Regions from separate parts of the Micromonospora chalcea genome, predicted to be linked through region 3. Evidence: riboswitches for the same ligand, from Rfam matches in the RefSeq annotation. Region 3 holds a riboswitch; each other region holds the start of a gene.

Region 1 (3,265 bases), 2.9 Mb from region 3:
GGAGCGGACCGAGCCCGTCCGCGACGCGCTGGGCCAGGGCGTCGAACGAGTAGCCGTCGAGCGGCGGCGACCAGCCGTGGCCGGCCAGGTCGGGGGCGAGCCAGCGCCCGGGCCAGCGGCGCTCCAGCAGCGGCGCCCAGGGCAGCCACACCTCGCCGGTGGCGCCCATGCCGTGCAGGAGAATCAGGTGCCGGTTCCCCGTCGCATCGCCCATTGGCGCAGTCTGCCACCGCCCGCCCCGGACACGCGAGACCGAACCCGCCCGACCCGCCCCCACGCCCCACCCCGCCCCCGCCCCCGCCCTCGCCCTCGCCGCCGATCTTGGAGTTGTGGTGCCTTCCATAGCGGGCGAGCCGGGCATACCAGGCGCCACAAGTCCAAGATCGACGCGCCGAGAGGGCGGCGGGCCAGGGCGGGTGGGGACGGGGAAGGCCGGCGCCCCGGGAGGGGTGCCGGCCTTCCGGGGGTGCGGAGGGTCAGGCGGAGTAGCCGCGGCTGGCGATCCAGTGCGCCAGGTCGATCGTGGTGAGCCAGTACGACGGCAGCGACGGGTCGGCCGAGTCGGCGATCCGGACGGTCCGGCCGTCGTCCTTGTAGCCGATCACCGCGACGTAGTGGCCGCCGGGGAACGAGTGCCAGCCGCCGTTGGTGTCGGTGGCGGTGCCGGCGACGTTCGCGACGACCCCCCGGCCGTTGCTGATCGCCTCGACCACGTCGGCCTGAAGCCGGTCCATCTGGGCCGGGCTGGCCGAGCCGGGAATCATCCGGGTCCGGTACGGGTTGCCCTTGACCTGCTGGTTGAGCACGCGCGTGGTGTCCTCGGCCGAGTTGGTGCCCATCTCGGTGGTGCCGAGCGGGCCGGCGAGGGCGTCCTGGCTGCGCTCGATGCCGGTGGCGCTGAGCGCGTTGCGCACGGCGGCCGGGCCGCAGTAGTAGTAGTTGATCTGCGCCTGGTAGTCGTAGTCCAGCGTCTTGCTCGACGGCGGCTTCGGCGCGGCCTTGGTGACGTCCGGGTCCGCCGCGGCCTTCTTCGCCGACGGGGAGGCGCTGGGCGACTTGCTGGGCTCGGCGCTCGGCGACGCCGGCGGGACGCCGATACGCGCCTCGCTGCGGCTGGCGGGCTCGCCGAGCCGTGCGCCGAGTTCGGCGACCGAGGCGGTGTTCTCCTGCTGGACCGGGGCGTCCTCACCGGCGGCGAGGGCGGTGCCGGCGCCGGCGGCCAGCACGAGCGCCGCGGCCGATCCGGCGATGATCTGGTACGGGCGTTCGGTGGCGATCCGCCGCAGCTGACGCTTCAGGTGGTGCTTCACGAAATCCTCCACGGGGGGCGTGATCGGCACACGCCGGCCCGGCACGTGGAGGGGTTCACACGTGCTGGCAGGCCGGATGGGCCGGGGGAACGGGTACGCCCGCGATGCCGGGCGCCCAGGGGCGGTTTGCCGGTCGCGTCAGGCGAGCGCGGGTACCGCGGAGCCGTGGAGGCGGGGGGACGATCGAGGGGTGGGCACGAGGATGGGACTCCTTCCGTGGCCGCCGACCGGGTTAGCTGACGGATTCGGGCGGGAAGTACGCCCTACCGCGGCAGTGGCCGCGGATTCACCCCGATGGTGCTCATGGTTCCCCGGTTCGTGATGACACGATTAGGCGGGTCGGCGCGGCGTCGCCTTCTGCGATCGGTTACCGCACCGGACGCGCCGACACTACCGGCGGGTACTGCCCCTGCCAAGCGCTCCCACCTGCGTAAACATGATCCCCGGTAACGGATTTCGGAACAGCCGGTTACTCACTTCACTCAATGGGACAAGCGGTGGTGACGGCGCCCGGGAGGCGAAAAGGGGACAGACGGCGAGCGCGTGACCGGCAATGGCGCGGCTCATTGGCCCGTTCTGCGCTCCACGCCCGTTTCGGCGCCGGGGGTGAGCCGGCTCACCACATTCCGGGTAACAATTCGGTCGCCTCAGCCGACCCGGGCCGGACGCCAGCGGGCGTTGCGGACGAACGCGCCGACCGGCAGGGGGATCGTCGCCGCGCCGCGGGACACCGGGGCGGGCCGCACCGCCAGGGTGGCCGCGTACGCCTCGGCGGCGAGCGTACGGGCGGCCTCGGCGGCCAGTTCGGCGTCCCGCCACGCCTGCCGCTCCCGCTCGGCGGCGCTCTCCCAGCCGGCCCGGCGCCGGTCCCGTACGGCCCGGGCCAGCACGATCTCCTGCTCGGCCGGGTGCCGGCGCGGGTCCCACCCGTTGCGGCGCGCCAGCACGTCGGCGAGTTGCCGGGCGGACAGGTCGCCGCGCCAGTGCGCCGTCATGGCGGCGTGGTGCAGCCAGCGCTCCCGGGCCGCGTACTCCGCCGGGGTGCGCGGGGTGCGCGGGGCGGCCAGCGCGGCGGCCCCGGCCAGGCGGCGGGCGGCGCTGTCCGCCTCGTCGTACGCGGTCCAGGCGCGTTCCGCCTCGTCCTGCGCGGCCAGCCACCGTTCCCGGCGGCGACGGGCCGTCTGGGCGGCCCCGGCGGCGGCCACCGCCACCTCCTCGGCGTACCGGACGAGGTCGTCGCGGCGCGCGGCGTCCTGGTCCACCGGATCGGCGGCAGCCTCGGCGACGCCGTCGCGCTCGGGCCGGGCCACCAGCGCGGCGAGCAGGCCGAACGCGAGCAGCATCAGGAAGGACCAGATGGCGGCGGCCTCGGGGACCGCGGTGAGGAAGTGGTAGAGAGCGGTCTGCGACATGGTCGGCACCTCACGGGAAGAACCTGGCGGGAGACTCCGCACGGCCGGTCGGGGCGCGGCGCGGGGTTGCCGGGCCGGCGAAGGGCGGGTGCGGGATGACGTTCGGTGGGTGCGGTGACGGGCGCGGCCCGTGGGCGGATCAGCGGGCGGGCGGGGCCCGCAGGCCGACCGGCGCGGTGATCCGGCCGGCCGGGACCGGCTGCGGGTCGTTCGGGAGCGTGTCGGTGGCCCGTGCGGCGGGCGCGGGTGCGCCGTCGGGACGGGCCTGCCGCTCGGCGGCGCGGTCGGATTCCGGTCGCGGGGCGGCCGGCGTGCTCACGTACGCCGGGCCGGGCGCGGCGGCCGGGGCCGCGGCGGTCGGCAGCGTGGCCGCGCCGAACGAACAGGCGACGACCACGGCGAGACTGGCGAGCATCCGGGCGGTCCAGCGCGCCACCCACCACACGGGGCAGGTGAGCGCGATCGGAAGCACGGGTACAAATTACCGCCGAACCCCCACTGACGCACCGCCGCACGGCGTGTCGCGGACCGACCGGCCGGCGT
Region 2 (3,265 bases), 1.7 Mb from region 3:
GGGCGAAGATCTGGATCGCGCGCGGCTCGTCGCTGCCGAGGATGAACGTGGTGATGCCGTGCTCCAGCGTGAGCCCGGCCAGCTCCTCCGCCCACTGCGCCGGCGGCCCGGCCAGGAAGCCGGCCGACGAGCGCGCGAACGTGCCGTTCACGTTGAGCATGCGGCGGATCTCGGCCGGGTCGCGCCCAGCGGCCTCGGCGCCCTCGTCCACGAGCGCGTTCAGGGCGGGCAGCTCGTCGGGGCCCTTCGGCAGGTAGGACAGGGAGGGCAGCCAGCCGTCCGCGGCGCGGCCGACCAGGCGCAGCATGCGCGGCTTGTACGCGCCGACCCAGATGCCCACCTGATGAGCGGGTGCCGGACCGCGCTTGGCGCCGACCACGCGGTAGTGCTCGCCGTCGACGCGGATCATGCCGCGCCGGTCGGTGTCCCAGACCTCGCGGATCACCCGGATCGCCTCGTCCAGGGCCTGGACCGCCGCGCCGGGGGACAGGCGCCGCCCGCCCGTCGCCTCGATCGCGTCCCAGAACGCGCCCGCGCCGAGTCCCATCTCGACCCGGCCGCCGGTGAGCAGGTCCAGGCTGGCCACGCTGCGGGCCAGCACCACCGGCTGGCGCAGCGGCAGGTTGAGGACGTTGCCGGCCAGCCGGATGCGCTCGGTGACGGCGGCCACGTAGGACATCAGCGTCCAGGTGTCCAGGAAGCCCGGCTGGTACGGGTGGTCCTGGAACGTGACCAGGTCCAGCCCGACCTGTTCGCAGAGCGTGGCCAGCGCCACCACCTGGTCGGGCTGCCCGGCGGCGGGGGTGATGAAGCCGCCGAAGGTCAGCTCGTGTCCGTGATCGGTCATCCGTTCCGCCCTCCCGTGATCTTGCTCGGCCCTGCCACGGTAGCTCCACAGGTGGTAGCCCGGCCGGGTGAACACCGTCACAAGAAGTGGACGATCGCCGCAAACCGTCCTTAGCGTCGGTTTCGTTCGCATTCGCGGGCACCGCGGGCCGGAAACGCCAAATCCCGCCGCCGGCCCCGGTAACCGAACCTCGCGCGGGAGCGGGGGAACCACACGTTCCACGGTGCATCGTCACCTCGGGGTGAAGCCGCCACCGGCGGCCGGGCTCCTCGGCCCGAACCCGACAGCTCACCTCGTCGGCGTGGAGGAATCCACATGTCAACTGCATACTCGGCCCGAAGTCGCCGTACCGCTCTCGGTGCGGTGGTGACCGGCGCCGTCGTCGGCGTCGCGACCCTGTTCGGCCCGGCCGCTCCGGCCAGCGCGGGCGTCAACTGGGACGCGGTCGCGCGCTGCGAATCCGGCGGCAACTGGAAGATCAACACCGGCAACGGGTACTACGGCGGGCTCCAGTTCTCCCGCGCCACCTGGAACGGCTACGGCGGCCAGAAGTACGCCGCCCGCGCCGACCTGGCCAGCCGGTCCGAGCAGATCGCCGTCGCGGAGAAGGTGCTGCGCGGCCAGGGCATCGGCGCGTGGCCGACCTGCGGCAAGAAGGGCGGCTCGGCGAACGCCGCGGCGACCCGGTCCGAGCGGGCCGCCCCTAAGAAGGCCACCTCGAAGAAGTCCGCCCCGAAGCGGGCCGCCACGCGCAAGGCCGCGCCGGAGCGGGCCGCGATGACTGCGGCGCCGCAGCCGTCGGCCGGGACGTACGTGGTCCGGCGCGGGGACACGCTGTCGGAGATCGCCGTGGCGCAGCGCGTCGACGGTGGCTGGCGTGCCCTGCACGAGCGCAACCGGGCAGTGGTCGGCGACGACCCCGGCCTGATCTTCCCCGGTCAGCGGCTGCGTCTGCGCTGATCTGGTCCGGACGCCCGGCCGGTTCGACCCGGCCGGGCGGCCGGCCGCCCGCGACACGCCGCGCCGCCGGTGTCCGGCCTGCTCGCGGCGCCGGACGCCACCCGTGACGGCCGCTGACCGCGATTCGTCGGAGCCGGTTGCTAGGGTCACGATGATCGGCTCAGACGTGAAGAAAGCGCGGAAATGACCAACGATCCGTTCTCGGCGGCCGCGAGCATCGACGAACTGCTGACCCGCACGCAGCAGGCGCTCACCGCGATGCGCTCCCGGGCCTCGGAGCACGCCGACGGCGAGCCGGGCGACCTGCTGCGCGCCGAGGGCACCGCAGCCGACGGCCGGGTCCGCGCGGTCGCCGTTCAGGGTGGCCGGCTGGATTCCGTGACGATCGACCCGGACTTGGCCGGCGAGCCCCTCGACGTCCTGTGCGGACATGTCACCGCCGCCGCCAACGCCGCGCTGTCCGAGCTGGACGCCCGGGTCAGCGCGTCGGCGCGGGCCGACGCCGACGCGCTCGCCGCCCGGCTCGGCAGCATGGGTGACCAGGCCGAGCTGTTCGGTCGCGCGATGCACGAGGCGGCCGCGCGGATCCACCGCGACCGCGGCACGGCGTCCCAGGCCGGGCGTCCGGCCTGACCCGACCGCACACGGCCCGGCACGACGCGGCGCCGCCCCGGCACGTGGCGGCGGCCACGCGCGACGCGGCACCGCCCGGCACGACGATGCGGCCGGCCGCCGGGAGGACGACGACCGGCCGCGCTACGCCACGGTCAGCTCAGGGTGACCGCGGTGTCGTCGACGACGAAGGACGTCTGCAGTGAGCTGTCCTCCACGCCGCTGAACGAGATGGTCGCCGTGGTGCCTGCGAGCGACGAGATGTCGAAGGACCGCTGCACGTAGCCGGTGGCCTTGTTCAGGTTGGAGTAGGTGGCCAGCGTGGTGCTGCCGGCCTTGACGGTGAGCTTGTCGTACGCGGTGCCGGTGGTCGTCTCCGCGCTGTCGATGTGCAGCCAGAAGCTGAACGTCGCGCGGCATCCGGCCGGGATCGTCACCGACTGACTGAGCATGTCGGTGTGCGACGAGCCGTACCCGTCCAGCCACGCCTTGTACGAGCCGCCGTGGGCGGCCTGGCCGCTGTCGGTGGTGATGACGCCGGACGAGGCGGTCCAGCTCACGTTGCCCGACTCGAAGCCGGGGTTGGCGAGCTTGTTGCCGGAGCAGCCGCCCGACGGCGGGGTGGTGGTGGCGGTCGGCGTGGGCGTCGGGGTGCCGCCGGCGCAGGTCGGCTCACCCGACTGGGCCGGCACGCTGACCGCCGCCCAGGCCGCCTTGACCGCGTTGAACTCGGTGCAGCTGCTCGGGTAGAGGTTCTTCGCCGCCTGCAACGTCCAGACGCGGTACTTCAGGTAGGACGAGGACGACGTCTTCAGCAGCATGGCGTTGTACATGATCTTGATGGCC
Region 3 (3,265 bases):
CGGCTGGCGTCCTGGACGGTGGTCGGCGACCCGGCGCAGACCGCCTGGACCGGCGACCCGCAGGAGCTGGACCGGGCCCGGGACCAGGCGCTGGGCCGGCGCAAGCGGCACCGCTACGAGCTGACCACCAACTACCGCAACTCGGCGGAGATCTTCGCGGTGGCGGCGGCGGAGATCCGCCGGCTCTACCCGGATCTGCCGCTGCCCGACGCGGTCCGGTCCACAGGCGTTCCGCCGGTGGAACGCACGGTGCCCGCCGCCGAGCTGCCGGCGGCCACCGTCGAGGCGGCCGAGGCGCTGCTCGGCCAGGTGGAGGGCACCGTCGGCGTGATCACGCCGGTGCCGCGCCGGGACGAGGTGGCCGGCTGGCTGGGCGCGCTCGGCGCGGGCCGGCTCCAGGTGGTGACCAGCCTCCAGGCCAAGGGCATGGAGTACGACGGCGTGGTGCTGGTGGCGCCGAGCGAGATCCGGGCCGATCCGGGCTCGGGCGTGCGCACGCTCTACGTGGCGCTGTCCCGGGCGACCCAGCGCCTCACCACGCTCGACCCGGTGGGGTGAGGGGCCACGCCCGCGCCACCCACAGTTCACTTGCATACATAGCGATGTGAGCATACATTGGGCCCGGCCGGTACGCGGCAGGGAGGGTGTTGGCGTGGGCGCAGGTCATGACCACAGCAGCGCGGTGGCCAACGCGGCACACCGCCACGCAGGCCGGCTCTGGGCCGCGTTCGCGCTGCTCGCCGTCCTGATGGTGGTCGAGGCGGTGGCCGCCTTCACCACCGGCTCGCTCGCCCTGCTCTCCGACGCCGGGCACATGTTCACCGACGTGCTCGGCATCGGCATGGCCCTCGCGGCGATCACCGCCACCCGGCGCGCCGGCACCGACCCGCAGCGCACGTTCGGCCTCTACCGGCTGGAGGTGCTCGCCGCCCTCGCCAACGCCGTGCTGCTCGGCGCCGTCGCGGTCTACGTCCTGATCGAGGCGGTACGCCGCTTCGGCGAGCCGCCGGAGGTGCTGGCCGGCCCGATGCTCGTGGTGGCGGTGCTCGGCCTGCTCGCCAACATCGTCGCCTTCGCGCTGCTGCGCGCCGGGGCGAAGGAGAGCATCAACCTGCGCGGCGCGTACCTGGAGGTGCTCGGCGACCTGCTCGGCTCGCTCGGCGTGATCGCCGCGGCGCTGGTCATCGCGGTGACCGACTGGTGGTGGGCGGACCCACTGGTCGCCGTCGGGATCGGCCTGTTCATCCTGCCGCGCACCTGGCGGCTCGGCCGGGCCGCGGTGCGCATCCTGGTGCAGGCGGCGCCGGAGCACCTCCAGGTGACCGCCGTGCACGACCGGCTGGCCGCGGTCCCCGGCGTGGCCGAGGTGCACGACCTGCACGTCTGGACGCTCACCTCGGGCATGGAGGTGGCCTCGGCGCACCTGACCACCGACCCGGGCGTGGACCCGGCCGGGGTGCTGGCCGCCGCGCGGACGGCGCTGCACGAGGACTTCTCCATCGATCACGCCACGTTGCAGGTCGAGCCCGGAGCGTCAGCCGGAGTGTGCGGAAAGACCGAGTGGTGATTAGGGCAGACTTAAATCACCGTGACTGCTGTACACTTATGTCGGTTTTGCCCCACCATGCGGCACTGCGCAACGGAGCCACGCCCGGGCCGCGCCGGTAGGCTCGGTCGCGGCCGCAGCCACCGGCGTCACCGGCGCAGGTGGGGTGGCCGTCGCCTAATCGCCCGAAGGGGCGAGCCGGGGAACCACGTACGTGGGGTGCATCCGCGTCAGCGGTAGGGATCTTCCGTCCCGAACCCGTCAGCTAACCCGGTCGGCGGTTGACGGAAGGACATGTGAATGCCCCCAGTGGCACCTGTACGACGGACGGCCGCCCGGTTGGCGGCCCTGCTCGTCGCGACGCTGACTGTCGGCGTCGCGACCGTTCCGGCCTCCCCCGCCTCGGCGGCGCCCCGGACCGGCCTGCTCGCCGCCGCGCCCGGCGACGACGAGGGCGGCACGCCCGAGCTGCGCGCCCAACTCGACGCGGCCAGCAAGGGCTGGCTGGAGGCAAAGGCCGCGCTGAACCGGTCGGTGAACCGCCAGAAGCAGCTCAACGACCAGCTCGCGAAGGTCGGCGCCGAGCTGGCCGTACGTGACGCCAAGGTCGGTGAGATCGCCGGGGTGGCGTACCGCGCCGGGCGGCTCGGCACCGCCGCCGCGCTGCTCGACAGCAGCAGCCCGGCGGGCTTCATGGACCGGGCCGCCACGCTGGAACAGGTCGCCGCGCACGAGGACCGCACGGTGCGCGAGCTGATCACCACCCGGGACGAGGCCACCCGCACCCGGGCCGCGCTCGACACCGAGATCCGCGAGCAACGCAAGCAGGTCGAGGTGATGGGCAAGCGCAAGGAGCAGGCCGAGCGCGCGCTCGAAGTGGCGAACGAACGTTCCGCCCGCAACAACAGCAGCGGCGGCAGCGTCCAGGGCACCTCAAACAAGAACGCGAAGCCCGCACCACGCAACTCGGACGGCTCGTGGCCGTCGGAGTCGTGCAGCGTCAACGACCCGACCCCGGCCAACGGCTGCATCACCCCGCGGACGCTGCACGCGCTGCAGCAGGCCAAGGCGGCCGGTTTCACCAGGTACGTCTCGTGCCACCGGCCCAGCGGCTCGGGCGAGCACCCGAAGGGGCGGGCCTGCGACTTCGCCGCCCAGAAGAACGGCTTCGGCGGCGTGGCCAGCGGCGGTGACCGGACGTACGGCAACAACCTGGCCGCGTACTTCGTGCGCAACGCCGACCCGCTCGCCGTGCTCTACGTGATCTGGTTCAAGCAGATCTGGCTGCCCAGCAGCGGGTGGAAGTCGTACAGCGGCGGCAACGGAGACCCGTCCAGCGACCACACCAACCACGTGCACCTGTCGGTGTACTAGCGCGCTCCCGGGGGGCCGGCCGGATCGGGCCGGCCCTCCAGCGTCGCGCCGAGACGGGCCGCCAGGCTCAGGTGAGCCGCCCGGGCCTGGCGGAACGCGTACCCGAACAGCGGCGCCGGCGCGGTGAGCGTGATCTCCACGTCGATGCGCACGGTGCCGTCGGGCTCGTCGCGTAGCCGGGTGTGGTTGCGCACCGTCGTCGCCGGCTGCTGCCGGGCGACAGTGACCACCTCGTCCTCGCTCGCGACCAGCACGTCCGCCTGGTACGTGACCGGGAAGTGCAGCGGGCCCAGTTGCAGCCGGTCGGTGATCGCGTAGCTGGCCAGCGCGCCCGGCCGGGCCGGC

Evidence for each region. Region 3 has a riboswitch for cyclic di-AMP ahead of PVK74_RS13790 (coiled-coil domain-containing protein). Riboswitches for the same ligand answer to the same signal wherever they lie in the genome.
Region 1: another riboswitch for cyclic di-AMP. It lies ahead of PVK74_RS01265 (C39 family peptidase); the one in region 3 lies ahead of PVK74_RS13790 (coiled-coil domain-containing protein).
Region 2: another riboswitch for cyclic di-AMP. It lies ahead of PVK74_RS07030 (transglycosylase family protein); the one in region 3 lies ahead of PVK74_RS13790 (coiled-coil domain-containing protein).

Annotation. Positions count from the first base shown of each region.
Region 1 is NZ_CP118233.1:269,192-272,456, reverse strand. Features, by position in the region: gene PVK74_RS01270 (alpha/beta fold hydrolase) at 1-214, opposite strand, end outside; gene PVK74_RS01265 (C39 family peptidase) at 477-1,310, opposite strand; cyclic di-AMP (ydaO/yuaA leader) riboswitch at 1,517-1,657, opposite strand; gene PVK74_RS01260 (hypothetical protein) at 1,958-2,722, opposite strand; gene PVK74_RS01255 (hypothetical protein) at 2,862-3,194, opposite strand.
Region 2 is NZ_CP118233.1:1,496,183-1,499,447, reverse strand. Features, by position in the region: gene PVK74_RS07035 (LLM class flavin-dependent oxidoreductase) at 1-847, opposite strand, end outside; cyclic di-AMP (ydaO/yuaA leader) riboswitch at 1,019-1,164, shown strand; gene PVK74_RS07030 (transglycosylase family protein) at 1,163-1,807, shown strand; gene PVK74_RS07025 (YbaB/EbfC family nucleoid-associated protein) at 1,991-2,440, shown strand; gene PVK74_RS07020 (M4 family metallopeptidase) at 2,575-3,265, opposite strand, start outside.
Region 3 is NZ_CP118233.1:3,214,551-3,217,815, forward strand. Features, by position in the region: gene PVK74_RS13780 (HelD family protein) at 1-558, shown strand, start outside; gene PVK74_RS13785 (cation diffusion facilitator family transporter) at 653-1,567, shown strand; cyclic di-AMP (ydaO/yuaA leader) riboswitch at 1,711-1,842, shown strand; gene PVK74_RS13790 (coiled-coil domain-containing protein) at 1,847-2,920, shown strand; gene PVK74_RS13795 (SRPBCC family protein) at 2,917-3,265, opposite strand, start outside.